DNA from 4 places in the Bacillus sp. ABR genome. Region 4 is predicted to be linked to each of the others. Evidence: riboswitches for the same ligand, from Rfam matches in the RefSeq annotation. Region 4 holds a riboswitch; each other region holds the start of a gene.

Region 1 (7,283 bases), on a different contig from region 4:
GATGCTCGATCCCTTCTTTTTCAACGGTTTCAGACAGTGTCGCCACAGTGCAGCAAGTTGTCTTTTGCCTCGTCGTGGTTCCCCAGTGTATAAATGCAGCGGGTGTTTCTGGGTCCCGTCCATTTTTTAAAAGCAGGCGCTGCACTCTTTCCACGTTTTTGACACCCATGTAAATGACAAGAGTATCAATCCCTGTAGCCAGCGCCTCCCATTTTTCTTCAAAATGTTCATCCTTTTGATAGTGACCCGTGACAAAAGCAACATTTGAGCTGAATTCACGGTGTGTCACAGGGATGCCCGCATAAGCTGCCGCTGCAATACCAGAAGTAATTCCTGGGACGACCTCATACGGAATTCCGTGTTCAGCTAAGCATTCGATTTCTTCACCGCCGCGTCCAAAGACAAAGGGATCGCCGCCTTTCAGCCGAACGACAACGTTCCCTTCCTTTGCATGAGCCACAAGCGCTTCATTGATGGCTTCCTGTCTCATTGTATGATGATTTGGCAGCTTTCCGCAATAAATCAATTCCGCCTCTGGTTTGGCGTGGGCGAGAATGTCTTGATTGACAAGACGATCATATAAGATGACATCTGCCTGCTGTATCGCCTTATGGGCCTTTAATGTAATTAAATCTGGGTCTCCGGGTCCAGCACCCACAATGTATACTTTCCCCATCTTGCTTTTCTCCCCCTGCCATCAGGCGATTATTTCGTTGTTGCTTTTACATAATCAACAAGACGCTGTTTGGATTCCTCACGGGATAATTCCCCTGTATCTAAGACGAGCTCAGGCGCAGCTGGCTCTTCATATGGTGAATCGATTCCAGTGAAAAATGGAATTTCGCCGTTTCTCGCTTTTTTATATAACCCTTTTGGATCACGCTCTTCACACACGTTCAGATCACATTTGACAAACACTTCGTGAAATTCCCCATCTTCGACTAACTGTCTGACAATGTGGCGGTCTTCTTGAAATGGAGAAATAAAAGCAGTGATGACAATCGTACCTTGCTCCACAAATAATTTCGCCACTTCTCCGATTCGGCGGATGTTTTCTTTTCTGTCGTCATCTGAAAACCCTAGATCTTTATTGAGTCCGTGCCGCACGTTATCGCCGTCAAGAACGGTGACTTGATAGCCTTGTTCAAACAGCTCTCTTGCAGCTGCATTTGCGATCGTTGATTTACCTGATCCGCTTAAACCTGTAAGCCAGATAATGCCGCTCGTATGATTGTTTTTCTGTTGATATTCTTTTTTTGTAATAGATGCATCATGCCACACGATATGTTCGTTGCTCATGTCATACCCTCCCTTTAAGATACCGTCGTTTTTAATCCTTCGATTAATGTTTCAATGACTTCTTTTCGGCTGAACGTGCTTGGTGGTAATTCACCGTTTCTCAGCATCGTTCGAACCTTTGTACCTGAAAGAATGACATGCTCGCTTTTGTCGTGAGGACACGTTTTTGGTGTGGCCATCGCTTCACATGTATTACAGTAGAAGCTGTGTTCAAATTTTAATGGAGTAATGCCGATTTCTTCGCTTGTAAATTGATCAAATAGTTCCTGCGCCTCGTATGTGCCGTAATAGTCACCAACACCTGCATGATCTCTTCCGACAATAAAATGGGTGCAGCCATAATTTTTACGAACAAGCGCGTGAAATATCGCTTCCTTTGGTCCAGCATAACGCATTGCAGCAGGAAAAACACCTAAAAAGACGCGGTCTTTTGGATAATAACCATTCAATAACACTTGATAGCTTTTCATTCTCACATCTGCCGGGATATCGTCAGATTTTGTTTCACCGACAAGAGGATTTAAGAATAAACCATCGACCGTTTCTAATGCTGTTTTTTGAATATATTCATGCGCACGATGAACCGGGTTTCTTGTTTGGAAACCAACAATGGTTTTCCAGCCATTTTCTTTAAAATGACGTCTTGTTTCTTCTGGCTCATACGTAAATTGAGGGAATGGTTTTTCACTGCGTTTCGTCAGTGTAATTTTCCCGCCAATGTAAGTATCACCGCGTTCAAATAATTTTTTCACGCCTGGATGATTGCGGTCATCAGTTTTATAGATATTTACCGCTTCTTTTTCCTTATCTGGTGTGTATTGATCCTCTACTTCAATGACCCCATATACAGTTCCATTATAAGATAAGCGCACGATATCGCCTTGATGGATTTCCGCCGCCTTTTCTTTTGTCACTGGCAGTGTAATAGGAAGAGACCAAACGACACCACTTGCTAGCCGCATACTGCTCACAACTGCTTCATAATCAGCTTTTGTTAAAAACCCTTCAATTGGACTATATCCGCCAATTGCAATGAGTTCAAGGTCTGCAAAGGAGATCGCATCTAGTTCAATTTCCTTTGCAGCTGTGCTGAGATCATATTCTTCATTTACTCGATTAATTAATACGCCACCATGTGGTGTTAAACTCATTTGTTCATCTTCCTCTCAATGTTCATATTTATTAGATGTTAATAGTCGGATTTGTGATTAAATCCCGCCGCCCTGTTCATGAATAGAGCTGCTCTCATTTTTGACTGCCTTCATCAGACTCAGCGCACCAAGTGAGGCAAGCAGTACACTCATCATGATAAAGATAGAGTAATAGTCTCCTTTTAAGAAAAGGCTCACCAGCAAATACGATAGGCTGAGTGATAAGAAGGGTGACACCACCCACACTTTCAGCATTTTTTTCACAACATGTTTGTGAAAAATGTTTGGCCCGCCTTTTGCCATTCCAAGCCCGATAATAGACGAGGAGGTGATTTGTGTAAGCGGAACAGGCAGCCCAAAAATAGAGCTGACGATGACAAGCCCGGCACCGGTACTCGAAAGTAAAATCCCTTCGCCCGTTTGATAACGGGTGATTTTCTTTCCGTTTGTTTCTAGTACCCTTCTCCCAAGCAAAAGCGCACCAAGTGCAACAAAGATCCCGCCGTAAAGAGTTCCTTGCCCGACTGACAAAACGCCTGACGCGACAAGCGGACCGACCGCATTTGCGACATTGTTCATACCAGCTGAAAACGCCTCTAGAAATCCGCTGAGGATTAACACGACAGATAAAATAGCTGTGCCTTTTTTAGACAGCTTCCGTTTAGGGAACATTCTGATGATTTTGACGACAGCAAAGGTAAAAAGAAAGGCGAAAATCGGGATGATCACCCAAAATGCCACAATCACTAAAATGGATTTCACAAACAATACTTTATACGCGACGGCAACACCAACCACAGCCCCTACTGTGACCTCACTTGTTGATAAAGGAATCGCCATCAGATTCGCTATGAAAAGTGATAGTGCAGCAGAACCAATGATAATACAAACGATCTCAAGTGTAATGACTGATTCTGGCATAATACCAGAGCTGATCGTTTTGACGACCTCACCGCCGCCAATCACTGAACCTGCTAAAATCCCAATTGCACAAACGCTGAGCGCATAAATGGGCTTTTGAATCGCGCCTGACCCGTACGCAATGCCCATAGAAGCAGCTGCTCCGCTTGCGCCTATGTTTAAAGCAAAGAATAGACTAAATAAAATTGCGGCGATTTCCATACATTATGCTCCCTTACTCATGTAATCCGCACTCTGTCTTTGCTGTGCCTGACCATCTGCCAGAACGCAGATCATCTGCAGTAAATGCTGGCTGTGTACACGGTGCACAGCCGATACTTGGATATCCCTGGTCATGCAGCGGATTATAAGTAAGTTCTTCTCTAGATGCATATCTCCATATGTCCTTCCACGTCCAATGGATAAGCGGACATACTTTCACTGATTTGAATTTTTCATCCTTATTTAAGAAATTCGTCCCTGCTCGTTTTGGTGACTGCTCTCTTCTTAAACCGGAAAGCCAAGCTGGATAACCAGATAGGGCTTCTTGCAAAGGAATGACCTTACGCATATGGCAGCAGCTTTGAGGATTTGTTTTCCATAATTGTTCACCGTGCTGCTCATTTTGCTGTTCAACCGTCAGCTCAGGCGTTTTCAATTCAATGTCTAAACCCGGGTATCTTTCCTTTACTGCATCAATTGTGTCGTATGTTTCTTTAAAATGCAGACCTGTATCTAAAAAGACAATTTTCGCATCTTTTTTTACTTTTGCAATCAGATCAATCAGAACGATGCCCTCAATCCCAAAGCTGCACGCATATACGAGCTGGTCACCATAATGACCGTACGCCCATTTCAGTACAGACAGGGCTCCTTTATACAAATCATCTTCTTGAAATGTAATGGACGGCTCTTGCCAATTTTCATAAGTTAACATGATTTCTCCCCTTCCGGAGTACAGCTCATATTGCTTTTTTCCGCACTACTTCAATCTAATTTTTTCGTTCTTTTCCACTTGAATCACTTGACCGTCCTGAACAATTAACGTAATTGAACCGAATTTCATATCCCCAATCAGTTCTTGCATATGCTTTACTAAGTCCTCATCCTGATTTTGTTTCACTTCCATCTCCTCTTCCTCCTCACCGTTAAAATAAAAAAACTTTCTTTCAGTCCGAAAGAAAGATGAGGAAGCTCACGATTTCCTTATCTTTCAAAATAGAATCATTTTGCAGGAAGTAGCACCTTGCGAATCGCAGGTTGCCGGGTTTCATCGGGCCAGTCCCTCCACCTCTCTGGATAAGAGTTTCAATTTGTCTTAAATATTAACACAATTCAAACAAAAGTCAACCCGACTTTATTGATAGGATTAGTTTTTATTAAAATTTGAGTCTATTTTACTATTTTTACCTAAACAAAAAACTGTGCGGGCAGGCACAGTTTTTGTTAACGATGGGCTTTCACTTTTCAGACCGTTTCTTCCATCCAAGATTCAGAGGAAGGATCTTGTCTCCAGCGTTTTAGTTTGTTCATCGCAGCAGGCTCAATCGCTTTCAGTTCAAGTGCCACGTCTGTCAATGTGTCATAGTCTGTTAGAGTGACATATGGAATATTTTTTTCTTGAAAGGCTGCCGCTGCTTTTGGCAGTCCGTATGTGAAGATCGCGGCAACTCCTAGTACCTCGCAGCCCTCATCTTGAAGAGCAGCGACCACTTCAAGTACACTGCCTCCTGTGGAAATAAGGTCTTCTACAACGACAACCTTTTGGCCTTTTGATACGGCCCCTTCAATTTGATTTCCTTTTCCATGTGCTTTCGGCTTACTTCTGACATAACACATCGGGATGTTCAAGCGGTCTGCTGCTAATGCCGCATGAGGAATGCCTGCTGTTGCAGTACCCGCGACAACCTCTGCTCCCTTGAAATGAGTGAGAATCAAATCTTTTAGACCTTCAGCAATGTCGTGTCTCACTTCTGGATATGACAATGTCAGGCGGTTATCACAATAGATCGGTGATTTTATACCGCTCGCCCATGTAAACGGTTCGTCTGGTTTTAATGAGACCGCTTTGATTTGTAATAGATGTTTCGCGATTTTTGATTTCATCTGGCAGTCACTCCCACTCTTTCAAAATTTGATGATAGGCTTCTATTGGTTTATCAGCTTTTGTGATTGATCTTCCAACAACGATTTGTGAAACACCTTGCTCTTTTGCATAGGCCGGTGTCGCCACGCGCTGTTGGTCATCGGTTTGATCATTCGGTAAGCGAATTCCTGGCGTTACAGTGAGAAAGGATGGTGAAATATGTTCATGAAGTGCTTTAGATTCATGAACAGAGCAAACAACCCCGTCCAGCCCACTTTCATATGCTAATTGTCCGTACCGGATAACAGTCTCTTGCAGCGGACGGTCAATGAGTAATTCATTTCTCATCATGTCTTCTGACGTACTAGTCAGCTGGGTCACTGCAATGATGCCCGGGCGATTTTGCCCAGCAGGGGTTCCGCTTTCAAGTCCCTCTAACGCAGCCTGCATCATTCGTTTCCCGCCAGCAGCATGCACATTGACCAAATCAACACCAAGTGCAGCAAGCCGGTTCATCGCTTTTTGCACCGTTGTTGGAATATCATGAAGCTTCAGATCAAGGAAAATACGGCAATTTTTTTCTTTTAGTGCGTCAATGATGGCAGGACCTTCTTGGTAAAACAGCTCCATGCCTACCTTCACAAATAATGGTGTCCCTTCAAAAGGGTCTAAAAAGGCAAGCGCGTCCTTGCCTGATGGAAAATCAAGCGCGATGATGGGCAAGTGCTTCATGTTTCCAGCTCCTTCCGATACATTCCTCTACAGATGAATAACCATATGCTGCTAACACTTTTGGCAGCTCTTCAATAATTTCCGGGCAAATAAATGGATTCACAAAATTGGCTGTGCCGACAGCTACTGCACTTGCACCTGCTAGTAAAAATTCAAGTACATCTTCAGCACTTTGCACCCCGCCCATCCCGATAATCGGAATAGAAACCGCTTGACTCACCTCGTGTACCATGCGCACAGCGACCGGTTTGACAGCTGGTCCTGATAATCCGCCTGTTTTATTGGCAAGGATAGGTTTCCCTGTTTTTAAATCTAAACGCATACCGATTAATGTGTTAATCATGGTGAGTCCATCTGCTCCAGCAGCTTCAATCGCTTGAGCAATCTCCACAATATTGGCTACGTTAGGTGACAGCTTGACATAGACAGGTACAGAAGAGACTTCCTTGACCGCTTTTGTCAATGTCGCCGCCATATTTGGATCTGTACCAAAGGCAATCCCGCCTGTTTTCACATTTGGGCAAGAAATATTCAGTTCAAGGGCATGAACATTTTTTGCTTGGCTGATTTGCTTGGCTACTTCCACATAATCATCAACCTGTGAGCCAGCAACATTCGCAATAATAGGTGTATCAAATTGTTCAAGCCAAGGCAGCTCATTTTCAAACACGCCTTTTAGACCCGGATTTTGAAGGCCGATTGCATTAAGCATACCAGCTCCTGTCTCGGCTACCCTTGGCGTGGGATTGCCAAATCTCGGTTCAAGGGTTGTGGCTTTGATCATGATACCGCCTAGCAATGATAGGTCATATAAGGATGCAAATTCTCTCCCGAACCCGAAGCAGCCTGATGCAGGGATGATTGGATTTTTTAAAGATAATCCCGGTAACTCAACGTTTAGCATGACAACGCCACCTCCTCTGCTTTAAAAACAGGTCCATCAAGACAGACTTTGACGTAAGGTTTGTCGAGCTGATCGGTATGACAGACACATGCAAAGCACGCACCAATTCCGCAGCCCATTCGTTCTTCCATCGAAATATAAACGGGCTTATCAGGATACGTGTCTTTCAGCGCTTTTAGCATAGGTGTTGGACCGCAGGAAAGCAGCACAT
Region 2 (7,283 bases), on a different contig from region 4:
ATCCTCACTTTCTCTTCAGCCGCTCGCTAAATTCAGAGCATTTGCTGTTGGCGGTGTACCGCCTGAGGTGATGGGGATCGGTCCGGTTGAAGCCATACCGCGTGCGCTGAAAATCGCTGGACTTGAGCTGAAGGATATTGGTCTGTTTGAATTAAACGAAGCGTTTGCCTCTCAGGCAATTCAAGTCATTCGCCATTTAGGAATTGATGAAGAAAAAGTGAATGTCAACGGCGGGGCAATTGCGCTTGGACATCCGCTCGGCTGTACAGGAACGAAACTAACGCTGTCACTTATTCATGAAATGAAACGGCGAAACGAGCAATTTGGCATTGTCACAATGTGTATCGGCGGGGGCATGGGAGCAGCAGGCATTTTTGAATTGATCTAAAGGGGGAAATCAGGATGAAAGCATTGGAAGATGTAAAAAAGGGTGGAAGCTTTTTAATTGATGAGACGAATTATGAGCATATCTTTACACCGGAGGATTTCTCTGATGAACATCAAATGATTGGAAAGACAACAGAGGATTATATTTTACAAGATGTGGTTCCGCATATAGATCAAATTGAAAATCATGAGTTTGAGCATTCGGTCAGGCTTCTCAAAAAGGCTGGAGAGCTTGGGCTTTTAGGAGCCGATGTACCTGAAGAATTCGGCGGGCTTGGATTGGATAAAATCAGTTCAGCAATCATTACTGAAAAATTCGCTAGAGCAGGAAGCTTCTCACTTTCCTATGGCGCTCATGTCGGTATTGGTTCTCTGCCGATCGTGCTCTTCGGAAATCAAGCGCAAAAGGAAACGTACCTGCCAGGACTCGCCTCTGGAGAAACCATTGCGGCGTACGCACTCACTGAGCCAGGATCAGGCTCTGATGCCCTTGGAGCAAAAACAACTGCGGTTCTGAATGAAGCAGGTACCCATTATGTCCTCAATGGAGAAAAGCAGTGGATCACAAACTCCGCATTTGCTGATGTCTTTGTTGTATATGCGAAGATTGATGGTGAACACTTCTCTGCTTTTATTGTCGAAAAGGATTTTCCAGGTGTCAAAACGGGACCTGAAGAGAAAAAGATGGGCATTAAAGGATCATCGACGAGAACATTAATTCTTGAAGATGCCCAAGTACCGAAGGAGAATTTGCTCGGTGAAGCCGGCAGAGGACATGTGATTGCCTTTAACATTTTAAATATCGGACGTTATAAGCTGGCAGTCGGCACAATCGGTGCATCAAAGCGCGTCATTCAATTGTCGGCAGAATATGCGAACCAGCGTAAGCAGTTCAAAACACCAATTTCTCAATTCAGCTTAATTGGTGAAAAAGCAGCCAATATGTCAGCAAAGCTCTATGCGATGGAAAGTGCTGTTTACCGTACGGTTGGATTATTTGAACAGCGGATGGGTCTATTAAGTGACGAAGAGCAAAAAGACGGCAAACAAATTGCTCAATCCATTGCGGAATATGCGATTGAATGCTCTCTCTGTAAAGTCCTTGGCTCTGAAACGTTAGATTATATTGTGGATGAAGGCGTGCAGATTCACGGCGGATATGGATTCATGCAAGAATACGAGGTCGAAAGAGCCTATCGCGACTCACGAATTAACCGGATCTTTGAAGGGACAAACGAAATCAACCGTTTGCTTGTACCAGGTACATTCTTGAAGAAAGCGATGAAAGGAGAGCTTCCGCTGCTTCAAAAAGCGCAGACTTTACAGGAAGAGCTAATGATGATGATGCCGGAAGAGCCAGGCGATCAGCCGCTCGATCAAGAAAAATATTTGCTCGCCCATGCGAAAAAGGTCGCCTTAATGGTAGCTGGTATGGCAGCCATGAAATACGGGAAAGCCTTAGACAAAGAGCAAGAAATTCTTGTGAACATAGCCGATATAGTCAATGAAATATTTGCTGCTGAATCAGCAATTCTGCGTACGGAAAAGGCAGTCGCTGCATCAGGCGCAGAAAAGAACGCTCAAAAGCTGGCTTACACACAAATTTTCACGCAGGAGGCTTTCTTAAAGATTGAAGCCCATGCAAAAGAATCCTTGATTGCGATGGAGGAAGGAGATTCACTCCGCATGAGCCTGTCAGCCCTTCGCAAGCTGACAAGATTTACTCCAATCAATGTCATCGCCAAAAAGCGTGAAGTGGCAAAACGAATCTTTGAAGCAGAGAAATATATCGTATAAGGATGGCTTAAAAGGTGCGGATATCACTCCGCACCTTTTTGTAAGCATACATTTAGGTTTTTAAAATATTTTGTGATAAAATGTTGTCACAATTTCAGGAGGTGAAAATGGTGGCTTTAGATTTTTACGAATACCCATCTTGCGGTACATGCCGAAAAGCAAAAAAGTGGCTTGAAGCACACAATAAAGACATCAACAGCATACATATCGTCGAAGAGACGCCTGATAAAGAAACATTAAAAGCCCTTTACGAAAAAAGCGGTTTAGAGCTGAAGAAATTCTTTAATACAAGCGGACAAAAATACCGGGAGCTGCAGCTGAAAGATCAACTTCCTGCAATGTCAGAGGACGAGCAGCTAGAATTACTCGCGTCTAACGGAATGCTGATCAAGCGCCCGATTACAACAGACGGTAAACGAGTAACAGTTGGATTTAACGAAGATACATTTAAAAGCGTCTGGAAATGATGTAACTTTCATTCAGATTGTGGTATCTTCAATATAGATTGTAAGAAAAGACTGGAGGGGTATTGAATGAGCACACCAAAAGATTTACGTTATTCAGAAGAACATGAATGGGTCAAAGTAGAAGGAGATAAGGTGCGTATCGGTATTACGCATTTTGCTCAATCTGAGCTTGGCGATATAGTGTTCGTTGAGCTTCCTGAAGTAGGAGACAAAATCACAGCGGACGAGCCTTTCGGAAGTGTAGAATCAGTGAAAACAGTTTCTGAACTTTATGCACCGATCAATGGCACAATCGTCGAAGTGAACGATGAGCTGGATGACAGCCCAGAATTCGTCAACGACTCTCCATATGAAAAAGCATGGATGATCGTTGTAGAACCAGCTGATGCATCTGAAATCGAGAACTTAATGACTGCTGAGCAATATGAAGAAATGACAAAAGAAGACTAATTCATGTGAAATTGGACACTCTACCTTTATGGGGGGTGTCCAATTTGTCTTTTCAAAAAGAACAGGTGGATATAACAGAGCATGTCACTGGACGATTCAAAGAAAGCGGCATGGTGCTTTATCATCAAAATGAAGAGATTGGCACAATGATTAGTGAAAACCAATATGAGCTGAAATCGGGATATTCCTATGATCAAAATCGTTTTTATCGTCTAACGGATACATTGACCGATGGGACAGAAAAATATGTAGACTGTGACGATGAAAATGGGTGGTGCTAATCACAGAGGAGACTGCAGTGAACAAAAACTGCAGTCTTTTTGATGACGAGGCGCCCAATCTTTACAACCTGAATGAAAGATTGTAATCTAAGGAAGAAGTGAATCAACGTCAAAAGGGCCGGGTGATCGTGATGAATGTCGAGATAGAAAAGGTCATCATTGTAGAAGGTAAAACAGACAAACAAAAGCTGAAAGAAGTCATAAGTGAACCTGTTACCATCATTTGCACCAATGGCACGATCAGTACATCGAAGCTGGACCAGCTTGTGGACGATTTAGTGGGGAAAGACGTTTACATATTAGCAGACAGTGACGATGCAGGCGACAAACTGCGGAAGCAATTTCGAAAAGAATTCCCTGAAGCACTTCATCTTTTTGTCGACAGAACGTACCGCGAAGTGGCCGCTTCACCGTCAGCCCACATTGCATCTATCCTATTAGCTGCAAACATTGATGTTCATTCGAAATATTTATGAGGGTGGACGTATTATGAAAGAGATTGAAGAACACGAATTCAAAGAGATAGAGGACGATTTATTTCTTTTATACTTATATACACCGTTTTGCGGAACATGCCAGCTGGCAAAGAAAATGCTGGCAGTCGTAGACGCCATGCAGCCGGATGTACCATTTTACGAAAACAATTTAAACTATTCACCAGGCTTTGCAAAAGCATTTGAGATCGAGAGTGTTCCTTGCTTTCTACTGTTTAAAAAAGGAGAATTGGTGCAAAAAGGCTATGCCTTTCACTCAGTTCCATATCTTCATGAAATGATTGAAACCGCTAAATAAAGCGGTTTTTTGTCATATTTCAAGAAATTCATTTGAAAATTTGTCGAGTTATTTATAAAGGACAAGAAGATGTTTGTAGAGAAATGTTATGTATAACCAAATGACAGGGAGGTTATACATGTGGAAAATGTGAAAGCCCATGGTAACACAGGGCAGCGTTTATTATTAAAACCGCTGCTCTCATCATCATCCTTGAAGATTACATTTGAGGCGGAAACTGACTCTTGTACATTGATTGTGGATGAACGTGGTGAAGTGAAGAAACTACCTGCAATTGAGTTATCGGATCTCATCTTTTATGGTGAGAGGAAAGAGATTCTACAATTATTAGATGGAGATATGTCCTTACAGCAGTTAATCAGCAGAGGACAAGTCAAAGTCAAAGGGTCATTCCGTGCGCTCCTTAGACTAGAGGCAGTGCTTTGGCTGACGAACGGTTTTTTTCGAAAAATGATAACGTAGTTGTTTACTTGGAAATTAGCGATTTACAGCGTTGACATATCTCAGATAGCATGATATTCTACGTTAGTAAAAACATGAACATCACATAAAACAACATATTTTCTCTTATTAAGAGAGGTGGAGGGACGTGCCCTATGAAACCCGGCAACCGTCAGCATAGCTGAAATTGGTGCCAATTCACTCAAAGCCGCAGCGCTTTGAAAGATGAGAGAAAGGCGTAATTGACATAAAAGGCCTTTCTGCTTGCGTTGCAGTTAGGTCTTTTTTACTGACCTGACGTCAGGCTAGAGTCATGACAGAAAGAAGAATAAATAACGTATGTGATGGAAACCTATAGATTCAGCAAGAAAGCAGGTGATCAGACTGTGATTCATTTACAGAATGTATCAAAAACGTATCATTCAAAAAGCGGAAATGTTGATGCCGTGAAAGACGTCAACTTGGATATTGATAAAGGTGAAATATTCGGAATTATCGGGTATAGCGGTGCAGGAAAAAGCTCGCTTATTCGCCTATTAAACGGTCTGGAGCTGCCAACAGAAGGAATTGTTGAAGTGGCAGGCAACCGGATCAATGAAGTATCGAATGCGAAACTTCGGAAAGCAAGACAAGAAATCAGCATGATCTTCCAGCACTTTAATTTACTTTGGTCAAGAACGGTGAGACAAAACATTATGTTCCCGCTTGAGATCGCAGGTGTACCGACATCGAAACGGAGAGAGCGTGCGAATGAACTGATTAAATTGGTCGGTTTAGAAGGAAAAGAAAATGCGTATCCTTCTCAGCTTAGCGGCGGGCAAAAACAGCGTGTCGGCATTGCGAGAGCATTAGCGAATGATCCAAAGGTTCTTCTATGTGACGAAGCGACATCTGCGCTAGATCCGCAAACGACCGATTCAATCCTTGAGCTTTTGGCCGATATTAATAAACGACTAGGGCTCACGATTGTGCTCATTACACACGAAATGCACGTCATTCGCAAAATTTGTCATCGCGTCGCAGTCATGGAAAATGGACGTATTGTTGAAGAAGGCGAAGTATTACGCGTCTTCAGACAGCCAAAGGAAGAAATGACGAAGCGATTTGTGAAACAGCTTGCGGAACCAGAGGAAGCGAAAGAAACAATCGAGCACGTCTTAGAACGAGTAAAAGAAGGTCAGGTCGTACGGTTGTCCTTTATTGGAGACTCTGCCGAGCAGCCGCTGATCACTGAAATCATTCGATCCTTCAATGTCGATGTGAATATCCTTCAAGGGAAGATTTCTCAAACGCAGGAAGGCGCGTTTGGAACACTCTTTATCCACATTAATGGAGAAGAGACTGAGGTAGAAAAAGCCATCGCCTATATCCAAAGCAAACAGGTTGAAATCGAGGTGATGACACATGTTTGAGAAATGGTTTCCGAACGTTGATTTAGACGTCATCTGGAGTGCAACAGGTGAAACGGTGTATATGACACTGATTTCATTGGCATTTGCCTTTGCCATTGGTATTATCCTTGGACTATTACTCTTTCTAACGAGTAAAGGCGGTCTTTGGGAAAATAAACCGATTAATGCTGTCATCGGCGCTGTCGTCAACATTTTCAGATCGATTCCTTTTATCATTTTAATTATTCTTTTACTAGGGTTCACGAAATTCTTAATGCATACGATTCTTGGTCCTAATGCAGCACTCCCTGCCCTTGTCATAGGGTCAGCTCCATTCTATGCACGTCTTGTCGAAATTGCACTGCGTGAGGTAGACAAAGGAGTCATTGAAGCAGCACGATCAATGGGAGCGAAAACGTCAACAATCATTTTCAAAGTATTGCTGCCAGAATCATTGCCAGCCCTTATTTCAGGTATTACCGTAACAGCGATTGCTCTAATTGGCTCTACTGCGATTGCAGGTGCAATTGGAGCAGGCGGACTTGGTGACCTCGCCTATGTGGAAGGGTACCAATCTGGTAATACAGATGTCACACTTGTAGCCACTGTGTTTATTCTCATCATCGTCTTTATTATTCAAATAATCGGTGATTTGATTACAAATAAAATTGATAAACGTTAAGGGAGGATTTATTCATGAAGAAATTGATTTTAAGTGCACTATTTCTAGCATTTGCAGGTATTTTAGCTGCGTGCGGTTCATCTAATAACGCAAGTGAAAGCAAAACCATTACGGTTGCCGCTTCAAAAACGCCGCATGCCGAAATTCTTGAAGAAGCAAAACCACTTCTAAAAGAAAAAGGCTACGATTTAAAAGTGAAAGTGCTTAGCGATTATAAAATGTACAACAAAGCGTTAGCTGAAAAAGAAGTGGATGCGAACTTTTTCCAACATATCCCTTACTTAAACGAAGAAAATAAATCAAACAAAGATTATAACCTAGTGAGTGCTGGTGCGGTTCACCTTGAGCCTTTCGGTATCTACTCTAAGAAATACAAATCAGTAAAAGATATTCCAAACGGCGGCACAATCATCATGACAAACAACGTAGCTGAACAAGGCCGTATGCTTGCCCTTCTGCAAAATGCTGGTGTCATCAAGCTTGATCCAAAGGTTGATACAATCAACGCAACAGTAAAGAACATTAAAGAAAACCCAAAGAACCTAAAATTCAAAAAAATCGCGCCTGAATTAACTGCGAAAGCTTATGAAAACAG
Region 3 (7,283 bases), on a different contig from region 4:
CAAGACGTTTGACCGCTTTATCTATATGACGCACATTTGGGTTAAACGCGCCAGCCACTGAAAAATTGGTCTTTTTGCCAAGAGGCTTTCCTGAGAAAGAAAGGCCTTCATTAAATTGCTTGATGAGACGAATCAAATCAAAGGAGGTTAAATCATACACAGATGTTGCACCTGGGAAGTCTCCAATTTTAGATGGATCGCCTGTGATCGCTAAAATATCGGTTAATCCAAGAGTGTCGAGCCCCATTAAATGGGATTGTAGCCCAATCAAATTACGGTCGCGGCATGTGATATGAACAAGAGAACGCATATCAAGCTGCTGCTTTAATAATGCGCCGCAAGCGACATTGCTAATACGCGGAGTTGCAAGAGAATTATCGGCTAACGTTAACGCATCAATGCCAGCATTCTTTAATTCATTTGCAGCAACGAGAAATTTTTCGAAGTTCAGCTTCTTCGGTGGATCGAGCTCTACGATAATCGATCGTTTTTTCACAGCCAGCTCATCAAGACCTGGTTCAGTGCGCTGATCTTGGATGGAAATGATTTCTTCTTTTAACACCTTCACTTCTTTTTCAGTGATCGGTGCTAAATCTTTGACCGCTTCAGCCATTGCGCTAATATGCTGAGGTGTTGTTCCACAGCAGCCTCCGATAATGCGTGCGCCCTGATTTCTAAATTCAAGTGCACTTTTTCGGAAATAATCGTTATCAGTATCATAGACGAGTCTGCCTTCTTCAAGAGAGGGGAGACTACTGTTAGGATAGACAGATAAATGCGAATTTTCTAAAAGTGGAACGCCTTCGAGTGCCTGAATCATGTGATAAGGGCCCAGCCTGCAGTTGATGCCGACGACATCTGCACCAAGAGATGATAACTCAGATAAACCATCCTTCAGCGGGGTACCATCTTGCAAAACGCCTTGTTCATGCATAGATACGTTCATGACAATCGGGAGAGTCGTTTCTTTGCGAGCAATTTGGAGAACAGCCTTTGCTTCTTCTATGTCATAATACGTTTCAAGCAATAATCCGTCAGGCTCTTCATTTAATAGGATATACAGCTGCTCTCTAAAGCTTCGTTTGATTTCTTCTATAGAGTAGGCATTTTTGTTAAACGTTCGAATGCCGCCAATTGTTCCGAGTACATAGGCAGAGCCAGCGGCTGCTTTTGCAATTTGTACCGCTTTTGTATTGATTCGTTTCGTTTCTTCCTCTAAGCCGTAGCGGGATAGTTTAATATAATTCGCACCGTATGTGTTCGTTTGGATGATGTCAGCGCCTGCCTGCACATAAGCTTCGTGCACGCGTTTCACTTCATCCTCTTTCGATAAATTTAATTCTTCAAAACAGCGGTCAATGCCGTAAGAGTATAAAAGTGTTCCCATCGCTCCGTCAGCTATCAGTACGCGATTTTGTAAGTCTTGTAATAGGCCCATTGTATTCCTCCTTATTTCTATGTAACAAAAAAAGCCTTCTGATAAGAAGAAGACTTTTTGGCTGTATCGTAATTCTTCTCCTTATCTTCCAAGCAGTTGCTTGCTGGATTTAGCACCTTGGTCATAGAAAATAGATTTCTACTACACCGGTTGCTGAGGCTTCACAGGGCCAGTCCCTCTGCCTCTCTTGATAAGAAAGCAATATGAACATGTCAATGAATTGAACTTCCATCAACTGTAACGAAAAATGCAGAAATAATCAATGGAAAATTTGAAATTTATCGAAAATTTATAAATTGGACATCAATCGGCAAATCAGCCTTACGCATAAGAGAAATCACCTCTTGTAAATCATCTTTATTTTTCCCTGTCACACGCACTTGGTCATCCTGAAATTGTGATTTCACTTTGATGCCAGACTGCTTGATGAGTGCGTTGATCTTTTTAGCGTTGTCTTGATCAATCCCGCTGATCAGCTTCGCACGCTGGCGTACTGTACCGCCAAGAGCATGCTCGGTTTTTCCGTAATCGATGTTTTTAGTTGGCACATTTCGTTTGATCAGCTTTGTCACAAGTACATCTTTTAGCTGCTCAAGCTTGAAGTCATCATCAGAAATGAGAACAAGTTCTTCTTTTTCGAGAGAAATATCACTTTTACTTCCTTTAAAATCATAACGGTTTTTAATTTCTTTCAGCGCTGCTTGAACAGCGTTTTGCACCTCAGGCAGTTCGACTTTCGATACAATGTCAAATGAGCTTTCTTTTGCCATCACACATGACCTCCAAGTATTGATATTGCGTCTATTTTATCATGCCAATAGGCGAAGAAGAAACTTTATCGAAGAGATGAGGCAAAGAGTTCAGCCGGCTGCGGTATAAATCGTGACCAGTTTGTCCACTTTAGCTAACAGAACTAGAGATGTTCATGCGGGGAGAAGTATAGTAGAATAAAGTGAATCTAAAGATGAACGAACGCTCTTTTATGGGCAGATAGGAAGGAAGAGAACATGAGACCAGGTGAGCAACTGACCTTGCAAATAGAGAACGAAATGGAATACGGCTACTTTTTGACAGATGGTGAAGATTCGGTCCTCCTGCACCGCAGTGAAATGACAGAGGATCTTGATGACCGAGATGAAGTAGAGGTCTATTTATATGTAGATCATGAAGAAAGACTCGCTGCCACAATGAAAATCCCTACAATTAACGCACATACATACGGCTGGGTAGAAGTTGTAGACGTGGTAGAAGACATGGGCGCATTTGTCGATGTTGGACTGTCAAAGGATGCACTTGTAGCAACAGAACACCTCCCGCCATTTGAGGAAGCATGGCCGAAAAAAGGAGACAAACTCTACTGTATGCTGAAAGTCACAAGTTACGGCAGAATGTTCGCAAAACCAGCCACAGAAGACGTGATCAGTGAATTGTTTACTGAGGCACCAGAAACCTTAATGAACAAAGAAATCACTGGAACAATCTATCGTTTAATTGCGACAGGTTCTTTTATGCTGACAGATACAGGCGTGCGAGGGTTTATTCACCGCACGGAACGAAAGGAAGAGCCAAGACTAGGATCGACCGTTACAGGACGCGTTATTGCAGTGAAAGAGGATGGAACCGTGAACGTTTCTCTGCTTCCTAGAAAACAGGATGCATTATCTGTCGATGCAGAAGAAATTTTAACCTATATGAGAACAAGAAACGGCGCCATGCCTTACGGAGACAAAAGTGATCCAGAGGATATCCGCGAAAGATTTCAAATGAGCAAAGCAGCCTTTAAACGAGCACTAGGTCATCTGATGAAAAATGATCTCGTTTATCAAAAAGAAGGCTGGACATACGAGAAAAAGTGAGCATTTGCTCACTTCAGCGTGCAGACAAACCCTCGCATTCGGTGTCAGTCCTGCGTGCCGGTGCTCACGAATGTCAAATTCGCTCCGGTACTCGTCCTTCCTAGGGCTGCAAAGGTTTTCAGGTCACGCTGAAAAGAAGACAAAGTTCTAAAATAAAGTTCATTTTAGCCCTTTGTCAATGATCTAAAAGTGAGCATTTGCTCACTTTTTTATTTTTGTCTTAAATAATGGATTTTTTCTATGAAAAAAGTCATGAAAACCTTCACTATATCATTGAAACAACGCCCCTCAAATCCGATAAAAAAGGAGTAAGGATGATAAAAGGAGTGTGTTTTTGGATGAAAGTGAAGATTTCATTGCTTCTGATGGCAGCTATGCTTATGGTGCTCGCCGCATGCAGTAATCACCAGGAGGGGTCGCCAAAATCAACTGCGAAGCATATTGGCGTTATGCTCACAGATGATGGTCTTGGTGATCAATCATTTAACGATTCATCATTTAAAGGATTAGAAAAAGCACGTGATGAGCTTGGCATTGAATTTGATTATAGAGAAATTGCAGAAACTGATACATATGAAAAAGGGCTGACAGAACTCGTAAAAGATGGTAATGATCTCATTATCGGTGTAGGTTTTAGTATGCAAGAAGACCTAGAAAAAGTCGCAAAGAAATATCCGAAGAAGCAGTTTCTTCTGATCGATGCCGTATCTGAGCTGAAAAATGTGACCTCTGTGACGTTTAAAGAAGAGGAAGGCAGCTATTTAGCAGGTGCACTTGCTGCGATGACAACGAAAAGCGATGTCATTGGATTTGTTGGCGGTGTTGATGCAGACGTCATTCATCGTTTTGAACAAGGGTTTCAAAAAGGCGCCAAATCAGTCAATCCAAAAATCAAAATCTTATCTACCTATGCCGGTACATTTAGTGATGCAGGCAAGGGCGGTAAAATAGCCAAAGATATGATCAAAAAGAAAGCAGACGTTTTATATGCTGCAGCCGGTTATTCAGGTGTTGGTGTATTAAAAGAAGCGCAATCTCAAGGCAAATATGCCATTGGTGTTGACAGCGATCAGTACTATACTGCAGAAAAAGCTGTGATTTCATCTATGGTAAAAAAAGTCGATGAAGTGGTCTATCAATTCAGCGAACAGGTCGTCAAGAACAATCAAATTAAAAGCGGACATGTTGTCTATGACTTAAGCAATGATGGAATCGATATGGCAAAAATCCGGATCTTAAAAAATGCTGAGACACTGACCAAAAAATTAAATGGTCTGAAGCAGACGCTTCTAAAAGAAGAGGGGGGCGCATCATGAGCTTACGCGTCAAAATTTTACTCAACTCACTTATCTCACTTCTTTTAGCAGTTGGCGTCATTGCGTTTATCATTGTCAGCATGACAAAGATCCAATCATCAAATGAAGCAGATGTCCAAACCTTATTAAACGTACAAAAAACGAAGGCAAGCTTTGAAAGTGTCGAGCAAGCGATGACCAATTATTCGATGACACTTTCAGATGAACAGCTAGAGATCGTTCAAAACGATATTTCTACAGCAAAAAAACAGCTGCAAACGTTAAACAAGCATGCAGGAAATTTGAACAAAGAGGCATTAACAAGGTTAAATTCAAAATATGACACATGGACCAAAGAAGCCAACAATGCCATTGGTGAAAAAAACGCCTCGGATGCAAGACGTGTGGCAGCAAGAATTGATGGCGTTTTAAACGATGTGCATACGATGAATAAAAGAGCAGAAGAAGCGTATAAACAAAATCTAGAGGATGCAGCAAACAATGTACAATGGATTATTACAAGTGCACTCGTCTCAGCCCTCACACTGATTGTCATTGCCGTCTTTTTGAATATTGGACTAACGCGATCCATCGTGACACCTATCAAATCACTTTCCTACAGAGCAAAGCAGATCGCAGAAGGGAATCTTGCTGTGGAGCGGACAGATATTCAGCGTAAGGATGAAATCGGCGGCTTGAATGAATCCTTTAATCAAATGACAGATCAGTTGATTAGTTTGATTAAAGAAATCAGCCATGTCTCAAGCCGAGTAGAGACATTCTCGATCCACCTGAATGATGAAAATAAAAAGATGATGGAATCTGCCAATCAAGTATCTGTCTCAACAGACGAAATGGCCAATGGGGCACAAGCGATTTCAGAAGATCTCCAGCATGGCGTCAGCTTGATTGAAAAAATGGATCAGCATGGACGTAAAAATTCCGAACGCTCACAAACGGTCATCCGCAGTACAGAGGATGCCATCGAAGCCGTAGAAAGCGGAAAGCACACGTTAACAGAAACAAAATCAGCGATTGAAAAAAATACACATGCCACGAGACAAATCGAAGAATCAGCAGGAGAATTCACGCAATACGCCAGCGGAATCTCGGCCATGGCCAAAACGGTTTCTGACATTGCGGACCAAACAAACTTACTTTCCTTAAACGCAGCCATTGAAGCGGCAAGGGCAGGCGAAGCTGGAAAAGGCTTTGCCGTTGTAGCAGATGAAATTCGCAAGCTTGCCGATGAATCGTCTAATGCAACAAGACAAATTTTTGACATGGTCAGTCATATTGAAAGAGGGATTCAATCCATTAGTCAAACGGTTCAAGAAGGGGTCAAGCTTTCACTTCAGCAGCAGGATGCGATGGACAAAACCTCACACTCCTTTGAAGATATAGAAACAAAAGCGCAGCATATTAAACAAGAAATGGCGGTCTTAAATGACCAAATTATCCAATCAACAGAACTTGGCGGACAAGTACTGCACTCGATTGAAAATATTAGTGCAGTAGTAGAAGAAACAGCAGCTGGCAGCGAAGAAATTTCTGCCTCAGCCAATGAACAGCTGCAATCGTTCCATCAAATGAACAAACAAGTCGAAGAATTGATGAGTATGACGGCAAGGTTAAATGAAACCGTCCAGCGATTTAAACTTTCATAAGAAAAGCACCCTTCCCGTGTTGTGTCAGGGAAGGGTGCTTTTTATGATCATTTGCCTGTAAAAAAGATCGCAAGCGTGCTAGGTCCTGAATGGGACCCCACAGCGGCGCCGATGATATGAACATCAATTTCTTTAGGATGAAATTCGTCTTCAATCAGTTGTTTCATGTCTTCTGCAAGTGCAGGATCATCACCATGACTAATGCCAACCGTTTGATTAGGCCAATCCGTTCCGCGTTCTTTCATTAGTTCAATAATACGTTTCAGCAGCTTTTTACGTCCGCGGATTTTTTCTAGTGGGATGAGTTTTCCATCTTCGACATGTAAAATGGGTTTAATGCTTAACAAACCGCCAACAAATGCGGACGCTTTACTGATCCTTCCGCCTCTTGCTAAATACGTTAAATCGTCTACAGTAAAAATATGTTGTAAAGATTCACAAAAATGCTTTACAGACGTTTCAATTTCTTGTATTGTATTTCCGTCAATGGCAAGTGATTGAGCGTGTTTGACAGCAAGCCCATAGCCGAGTGAAGCGCATTTAGAATCAATGATTCGTAAATCAAAATCAGGATATTCTTCCTTCACTTCATTTGCCATCATCATAGCTGTCTGATATGTACCTGAAAGCTCTGATGAAAAAGCGACATAGATGGCAGATGTATGGGTTTGAGCGGCAGAGACAAAGGCTTCCTTGATTCGGTTTGGTGAAGCCTGTGACGTTTTTGGACTGGCTCCTTGTCTCATCGCATCAAATACTTGTTTTGGTTCAATGGTGATCAAATCCTCAAATTCCTGCTCGCCAAGCAACACGCGGAGCGGAATGAGTGTTATGTTATGTTCATCATAATAAGAAAGAGGCAGATCAGCAGCACTGTCTGCTATGATATGAACAGTCATATAAATCCCTTCTTTCTAAAAAATAAGCCATATTTTACATCTTTTTAGCCTAACTATATCATAGAAATCATCTTTTCGTGTTCAAATTCTAAATTTTAGGGAAAACCATAGAGAGAATGGTAAGTGGA
Region 4 (7,283 bases):
AAGTCACCCATGACGACGTGATAGCCTGCATTCCGCCACATTTCAATCAGCCATTTATATCGGCCGTGATATTCACTCGCACCATGTACAATCACAATTGTACCAACTGGTCTTTCAGCATGCCAAGTCCACAAAGTAAACACCTCACAAATGTTGTATTAAGAAAGGAAGTCGAAAAAGTGATTTATCCATATCATCAGTTTACACCTGAGATTCATGAATCGGTCTTTGTCGCAGATAACGCCACCATTACCGGTGATGTCACAATTGGAGAATATTCGAGCGTGTGGTTCCAAACTGTCATCAGAGGCGATGTCGCACCTGTGAGAATTGGAAAGAACGTCAACATTCAAGATTTATCGTGCCTGCATCAAAGTCCTGGAAAAACACTTCTTATTGAAGATGGTGCTACCATTGGACACCAGGTCACATTACATAGCTCAATCATTCGAAAAAATGCCCTCATTGGCATGGGGTCCATCATTCTCGATGGTGCGGAGATTGGCGAAGGCGCCTTTATCGGTGCAGGAAGTCTTGTCCCTCAAGGCAAGGTCATCCCAAAAGGATCACTCGCTTTTGGCCGTCCAGCCAAAGTCGTTCGGCTGTTAACAGATGAAGATATTCAAGACATGGACCGAATCCGCAGAGAATATGTAGAAAAAGGACAATACTATCGTTCCCTTTTATCTCGTTAACATCATACGTGTATCTTCACTTTATCATGTTTTTTTCAGGATATTAAGCAATAACTATGAACCGCTTGTTATTTTACCCTTTTCCGCCACTTTCTATCATGACAAAAAAGGTTTTCAGCACAAAGCTGAAAACCTTTTTTCATTAACTGAAGATGACTTCTTTTGGTTGATGATTCAATTGCTCTGGATCAATACTGCGCTCCACATAAATGCTGTGCCAAATCATAAAGATCAGAACGGTCCAAATCTTACGGCTATGATCTGCCTTACCAGCACAATGTTCATTTAATAAATCAAGCACATACGCTTTGTTAATATATTCGTCCGTTTGACTGTTTTTAATGATGTCTTTCGCCCAAGCGTTCATCTCATTTTTCAGCCAATGACGAATTGGAACAGGGAAGCCCAGCTTCTTGCGGTTTAACACGTGATCAGGCACAATGCCTTCTGCTGCTTTACGCAATAAATATTTCGTTGTGCCATCTTTTGTTTTCAGCTCTTCTGGAATTTTAGAAGCCGCTTCAAATACGACCTTATCAAGGAATGGAACGCGAAGCTCAAGGGAATTCGCCATTGTCATCTTATCTGCTTTCAGTAAGATGTCACCGCGCATCCACGTATGAATATCAACATATTGCATTTTGTTAATATCACTATAGCCTGCACTTTCCTCGAAGTATGTCTTCGTCACATCACGATATGTAATGTTCGGATCATACTGCTTTAAGAGGTTTTTCTTTACTGGCTCTTCAAAGATTTTCGCATTACCGATATAACGCTCCTCTAATGGTGTACAGCCGCGGACGATAAAGCTTTTTCCTTTCATTCCTTCTGGCATTAAGCGCGCCAGACGAAGAAGAAGCTTTTTCAGCATAGATGGAACAGATTCAAATGGTTTAAGAGAAAGCGGCTCACGGTAAATATTATATCCACCAAACAGCTCGTCTGCTCCCTCACCAGAAAGAACAACCGTCACTTGTTTCTTCGCTTCCTTTGCCACGAAGTACAATGGAATCGCCGCCGGATCAGCTAAAGGATCATCTAAATGCCAAACAATTTTCGGAAGCTCATTCATATATTCCTCAGGAGAAATCACAGCGCTGAAGTTTTGTAAGCCCAGCTTATCAGCCGTTTCCTTCGCCACATCAACTTCACTAAAGCCATCCTGCTGGAAACCAACAGAAAACGTCTTCAGCTCAGGATGAAATTCCTTTGCGACAGATACGATGAAAGAAGAATCGATACCACCTGATAGGAATGAACCAACAGGAACATCACTTCTCATGTGAATTTTCACAGAATCATAGATTGCATCGCGGACTTCTTCAATCAGCTTTTGTTCTTGTGTTTGTTCAGGCTTGAATTGAACTTTCCAGTAAGTCTTAAATTCAATCTCCTGTCCTGGGCGTAAAGTAAACTGATGACCAGGCTCTACTTTGTGCACCTTTTGATCAAGTGTATTTGGCTCAGGTACGAACTGGAATGACATGTATTGCTGTAAGGATGTCTCATCAAATAAAATGTTCTCGTTCACTGCCATCAAGCTTTTGCGTTCAGACGCAAAGTACACTTGCTCATCCATTTGTGTAAAATAAAGCGGTTTGATGCCAAAAGGATCTCTTGCGCCATATAATAATTGCGCTTCTTTATCCCAAATTAAAAATGCAAACATGCCGCGAAGCTTTGAAGCCGCTTCTTCTTTATAATGACGGTATGTGGCAAGAAGTACTTCCGTATCTGAATCTGTGCTGAATGTATAGCCTTTTTTCACAAGCTCTTCCTTCAGCTCAACATAGTTATAAATTTCTCCGTTGAAAATAATCCAGTACTTTTCATCTTCATAAGAAAGCGGCTGCTTTCCGTGCTCAACATCTATAATACTTAAACGTCTAAATCCAAATCCTACATGCTCATCATGAAAGTAACCCTCATCATCCGGACCGCGATGAACGATGAGACGATTCATTTGTTTAATTAGCTCTTCCTGTTCAGTAGTTTCGGACAATGGACGGTGATTAAATACACCAACAAACCCACACATATTATTGCCTCCACGTTATGTTATTTCTTAAAAGTAGACCTATAATTAGACAGTATTTTGTCCGATTTTGTTTCACATTTTTTCGCTTTTTGTAGATTTTTTTTTAATCAAAAGGAAAACCGCTTAAAATAAGCGGTTTTCTATGTTGTTATTGTCCCAATGCTTCTTTACGAAGTGTTTCGGCTTTATCCGTTTTTTCCCACGGAAGATCTAAGTCGTGACGGCCGAAATGTCCGTATGCAGCTGTTTGTTTGTAGATCGGACGGCGCAGGTCAAGCATTTTAATAATGCCAGCTGGACGAAGATCAAAGTTTGCACGAACCACTTCAATTAATTTCTCTTCAGAAGCTTTTCCTGTTCCGAATGTATCAATTGAAATCGATACAGGCTGTGCAACACCAATTGCATAAGCAAGCTGTACTTCACAAGAATCTGCAAGGCCAGCAGCTACGATATTTTTCGCTACGTAACGAGCAGCATATGCCGCAGAACGGTCAACCTTCGTTGCGTCCTTACCTGAGAAAGCACCACCGCCATGACGAGCGTATCCGCCATACGTATCAACGATGATTTTACGTCCAGTTAAACCAGCATCCCCTTGAGGTCCACCGATCACGAAACGGCCAGTTGGGTTAATAAAGTATTTTGTCTGTTCATCAATCAGTTCACTTGGAACGACAGGGCTGATGACATGCTCTTTTAAGTCACTTTGGATTTGTTCAAGCGTCACTTCTGGTGCATGCTGCGTAGAAATAACCACTGTGTCAATACGAACTGGTTTGTTTTGCTCATCATATTCAACTGTGACTTGTGTTTTTCCGTCTGGACGAAGGTATGCAAGTGTCTCATTCTTACGTACTTCTGTTAAACGGCGAGATAATTTATGCGCTAGGGAAATCGGCAGCGGCATGAGCTCTTCGGTTTCGTTGTTGGCAAAACCAAACATCAATCCTTGGTCACCTGCACCAATCGCATCAATTTCTTCTTCAGTCATTGTTCCTTCACGTGCTTCAAGCGCTTTGTCTACACCTTGCGCAATATCAGCAGACTGTTCATCAATTGATGTAAGGACCGCACATGTTTCCGCATCAAAACCATATTTCGCACGTGTGTAGCCAATTTCCTTAATTGTGTCACGCACCGTCTTTGGAATATCGACATAAGTAGACGTTGTAATTTCACCGCTTACTAATACGAGACCGGTTGTAACAGAAGTTTCACAGGCAACACGTGCATTTGGATCTTTCTTTAAAATTTCATCCAAAATGCTGTCTGAAATTTGATCACAGATTTTATCCGGATGTCCTTCTGTCACTGATTCTGAAGTAAATAAACGACGATTTTGACTCATAATGGCTATTTCCTCCTGTACAAGACCACATCATCCCAAGATGAGGCCTCCAATATGATACGGAACTCGTTCCCTCTTATATTTAATAACGTTTATATTAGAGATGTTATTGGCAATTTGTTCATATGATATCCCAAAAATAAAAAAACCATTTCCTTCATTGCGAGGAAAGGGTCTGAGATCGCATGCCTTTCACTCTTATCGCTCAAGGTGTTCTTGTACCTTGCATCAGGTTAGCACCTTGGTTTCTCAGCATGTTCATGCCTTTTTCATAAGAAACCGGTTGCTGGGCTTCATCGGGCCTGTCCCTCCACCAACTCGGGATAAGAGTATCCGTTCAATAAGATATCTTATCTTAAACCCTTGCGTCATGTCAATGCTTCATAAGAATTATCTCCCTCTTTTTTCTCCTCACTATTAGCATCACCAAAAAGCATATTTTCATAGCAGAAATGAAAAAACACACACAAAAATTTTTAAATAGTATAGACTATTATTATTAATGTGTTATACTAATCGAAACAAACAAATTCAACGGTAAAGGAAGGGTTTTTTTATGAACTCAGTGGATTTAAAAGAAGATTTGCAGTCATTGCTCTCATTAGAAAATACGCACCAAAATTTATCTGTTCCGAAACTTGTTGAAAAGATTTTGGCACGTAATGAAGGCGTTTTAACATCAACAGGAGCTGTCCGCGCGACAACTGGAGCCTACACAGGACGTTCGCCTAAAGATAAATTTATCGTCAAAGAAGAAAGCTCTGAACATAAAATCGATTGGGGTCAAGTCAACCAGCCGATCTCCAAAGAAGCATTTGACCGTTTATATACAAAGGTTGTGTCATACTTAAAAGAACGTGATGAACTATTCGTCTTTGAAGGGTTTGCAGGCGCTGATGAAAGATATCGTATGCCGATTACAGTTGTAAACGAATTCGCATGGCACAATCTTTTTGCCAAGCAGCTATTTATCAGACCTGACGGGTCAACACCTTCTTCAAATGAAAAACCTTTCACCATCTTATCTGCACCGCACTTCAAAGCAGATCCTGCAACAGATGGCACAAACTCTGAAACGTTTATCATCGTTTCTTTTGAAAAACGCACGATTCTTATCGGTGGAACAGAATATGCAGGAGAAATGAAAAAGTCCATTTTCTCTGTGATGAACTACCTGCTTCCTGAGCAAGATATTTTATCCATGCACTGCTCAGCAAACGTAGGTCAAGAAGGCGATGTAGCCTTATTCTTTGGACTTTCAGGTACTGGGAAAACGACGCTTTCTGCAAGCGCAAGCCGCAAGCTGATCGGAGACGATGAACACGGCTGGTCTGGCACAGGGGTCTTCAATATCGAGGGCGGATGCTATGCGAAATGTGTGAACTTAAGTGAAGAAAAAGAACCACAGATCTACAAAGCGATCAGCTTCGGATCAGTTCTTGAGAACGTTGTGCTTGATGAAGAAACACGTGAAGCGGATTATGATGATACATTCTTTACTGAAAATACACGCGCTGCTTACCCAATCGAAATGATTGATAACATCGTGAAACCAAGTATCGCAGGACATCCATCTGCCATTGTTTTCTTAACAGCTGATGCGTTTGGCGTCTTACCTCCAATCAGCCGTTTAACAAAAGAACAGGCAATGTACCATTTCTTGAGTGGGTACACAAGTAAATTAGCGGGAACTGAGCGCGGTGTCACATCACCAGAAACGACTTTCTCTACGTGCTTCGGTTCACCATTCCTCCCGCTTCCAGCTCACGTCTATGCTGAAATGCTCGGCAAAAAGATTGATGAGCACGGTGCTAAAGTATTCCTTGTGAATACAGGCTGGACTGGCGGAGGCTATGGCACAGGCAAACGAATGAATCTCGCTCATACAAGAGCAATGGTTCAGGCAGCAATCGAAGGTGACCTTGATAATGCTGAAATGATTACTGATGACATCTTCGGATTACACATCCCGCTTCATATTCCTGGTGTACCAGACGAAGTGCTTCAACCTGCTAAAACATGGGATGACCAAAAGGCTTATCAAGAAAAAGCACACTTCCTTGCCAATGAATTTAAAAAGAACTTCCAAAAATTCAGTCACGCGGCAAGTGACATTGAAGCCAAAGGCGGACCACTCGTATAACCAAATGAAAAAAGCTGAGGAGATTCAATCCCTCAGCTTTTTTAGTTTGTTGAATGCAATGACACAAGACGGTACGTCACCTTCGTGACATTGTCTGTCAGCTCCAGCTTTTCAACATGTGCTGTCCCAGTTTTTTCTCCGTCTTTCGTTTTGCGCACCTCAAGTGGAATATTTAACGGATAAATGCGGTATCCATCCTTCATGAGTTCAAATACATTTTCTTCAATTCTTGTCTCTTTTCCCTTTGTGACAATCATTGTATTAAATTCAACAGGCATTCCCATAATGAAAATCCCCCTACTTTCTATATTTCGTTATACTGCTTATTTTAACACATTTCCGCTTTTTCGGCTGTGCATCCATGTGGTCAGCCTTCTCACAATTTCTCGATTATGCTGCGGCGGGAAATAGTGGTTGTATCCATGGAAATACCACGTCTCCACAGACTTCCCGTGCTGGCGCAGTGCATCTTCTAACAAATATGCATGCTCAATCGATACATTTTGGTCCTCTTCTCCGTGGATGATCAGGACAGGTGCTTCAATTTTATCCACATCATTTAAAGGGGTTCTGTTCTCATATGCCTCTGGCACCTTATGCGGCGGACCACCAATCACACGCTTCATCATCCGTCTCATATCCACACGCTCTTCATAAGTAAGTTTCATGTCACTGACGCCTCCCCATGTGACAAAGGAAGCCGCCTCCTGTTTCATTTCTACAGCGGTCCAGATGCCCATAATACCGCCTCGCGAAAAACCAAAGATATGAATGCGATCCTTCTTCACTTTTTTGTGCTGCTTTAACAGCTGAAAGGCAGCAAAAGCATCTTTTCGATCTTCTCCGGCAAAATCTTCGTTCCCTTCGCCTCCTTGGTTTCCCCGGTAAAAGGGAGCAAAGACGACAAAACCCTGCGCAGCAAATTGCACAATCCGGCCAGGTCTGACCATCCCCACATTTTTAATGCCGCCTCGTAAGTACAAAAAGCCGTCGTAGAGACCTTCTCCGGCCGGCTCAGCGAGCAGTCCTTTCATCCGAAGTCCATCTGCCTCA

Evidence for each region. Region 4 has a riboswitch for S-adenosylmethionine ahead of metK (methionine adenosyltransferase). Riboswitches for the same ligand answer to the same signal wherever they lie in the genome.
Region 1: it holds a riboswitch for S-adenosylmethionine, as region 4 does, so the genes downstream of both, OIT90_RS11945 (DUF2292 domain-containing protein) here and metK (methionine adenosyltransferase) in region 4, are expected to answer to the same signal.
Region 2: it holds a riboswitch for S-adenosylmethionine, as region 4 does, so the genes downstream of both, OIT90_RS03950 (methionine ABC transporter ATP-binding protein) here and metK (methionine adenosyltransferase) in region 4, are expected to answer to the same signal.
Region 3: it holds a riboswitch for S-adenosylmethionine, as region 4 does, so the genes downstream of both, OIT90_RS15985 (bifunctional homocysteine S-methyltransferase/methylenetetrahydrofolate reductase) here and metK (methionine adenosyltransferase) in region 4, are expected to answer to the same signal.

Annotation. Positions count from the first base shown of each region.
Region 1 covers NZ_JAOYSL010000003.1:365,769-373,051, forward strand. Annotated here, with positions in the region: gene cobA (uroporphyrinogen-III C-methyltransferase) at 1-676, opposite strand, end outside; gene cysC (adenylyl-sulfate kinase) at 706-1,299, opposite strand; gene sat (sulfate adenylyltransferase) at 1,314-2,450, opposite strand; gene OIT90_RS11935 (inorganic phosphate transporter) at 2,508-3,572, opposite strand; gene OIT90_RS11940 (phosphoadenylyl-sulfate reductase) at 3,586-4,287, opposite strand; gene OIT90_RS11945 (DUF2292 domain-containing protein) at 4,333-4,437, opposite strand; SAM riboswitch class I at 4,554-4,656, opposite strand; gene pyrE (orotate phosphoribosyltransferase) at 4,818-5,456, opposite strand; gene pyrF (orotidine-5'-phosphate decarboxylase) at 5,464-6,168, opposite strand; gene OIT90_RS11960 (dihydroorotate dehydrogenase) at 6,140-7,072, opposite strand; gene OIT90_RS11965 (dihydroorotate dehydrogenase electron transfer subunit) at 7,066-7,283, opposite strand, start outside.
Region 2 covers NZ_JAOYSL010000001.1:791,708-798,990, forward strand. Annotated here, with positions in the region: gene OIT90_RS03910 (acetyl-CoA C-acetyltransferase) at 1-388, shown strand, start outside; gene OIT90_RS03915 (acyl-CoA dehydrogenase family protein) at 403-2,184, shown strand; gene OIT90_RS03920 (arsenate reductase family protein) at 2,295-2,651, shown strand; gene gcvH (glycine cleavage system protein GcvH) at 2,718-3,101, shown strand; gene OIT90_RS03930 (YusG family protein) at 3,146-3,382, shown strand; gene OIT90_RS03935 (toprim domain-containing protein) at 3,514-3,858, shown strand; gene OIT90_RS03940 (thioredoxin family protein) at 3,872-4,174, shown strand; gene OIT90_RS03945 (SCP2 sterol-binding domain-containing protein) at 4,295-4,636, shown strand; SAM riboswitch class I at 4,739-4,847, shown strand; gene OIT90_RS03950 (methionine ABC transporter ATP-binding protein) at 5,002-6,027, shown strand; gene OIT90_RS03955 (methionine ABC transporter permease) at 6,020-6,688, shown strand; gene metQ (methionine ABC transporter substrate-binding lipoprotein MetQ) at 6,703-7,283, shown strand, end outside.
Region 3 covers NZ_JAOYSL010000005.1:99,240-106,522, reverse strand. Annotated here, with positions in the region: gene OIT90_RS15985 (bifunctional homocysteine S-methyltransferase/methylenetetrahydrofolate reductase) at 1-1,438, opposite strand, end outside; SAM riboswitch class I at 1,517-1,635, opposite strand; gene OIT90_RS15980 (YajQ family cyclic di-GMP-binding protein) at 1,717-2,208, opposite strand; gene OIT90_RS15975 (CvfB family protein) at 2,446-3,294, shown strand; gene OIT90_RS15970 (BMP family lipoprotein) at 3,633-4,610, shown strand; gene OIT90_RS15965 (methyl-accepting chemotaxis protein) at 4,607-6,256, shown strand; gene OIT90_RS15960 (DegV family protein) at 6,304-7,155, opposite strand.
Region 4 covers NZ_JAOYSL010000002.1:865,617-872,899, forward strand. Annotated here, with positions in the region: gene OIT90_RS09870 (alpha/beta hydrolase) at 1-134, opposite strand, end outside; gene OIT90_RS09875 (gamma carbonic anhydrase) at 180-695, shown strand; gene asnB (asparagine synthase (glutamine-hydrolyzing)) at 838-2,736, opposite strand; gene metK (methionine adenosyltransferase) at 2,885-4,087, opposite strand; SAM riboswitch class I at 4,283-4,417, opposite strand; gene pckA (phosphoenolpyruvate carboxykinase (ATP)) at 4,644-6,230, shown strand; gene OIT90_RS09895 (DUF2584 domain-containing protein) at 6,272-6,514, opposite strand; gene OIT90_RS09900 (alpha/beta hydrolase family protein) at 6,554-7,283, opposite strand, start outside.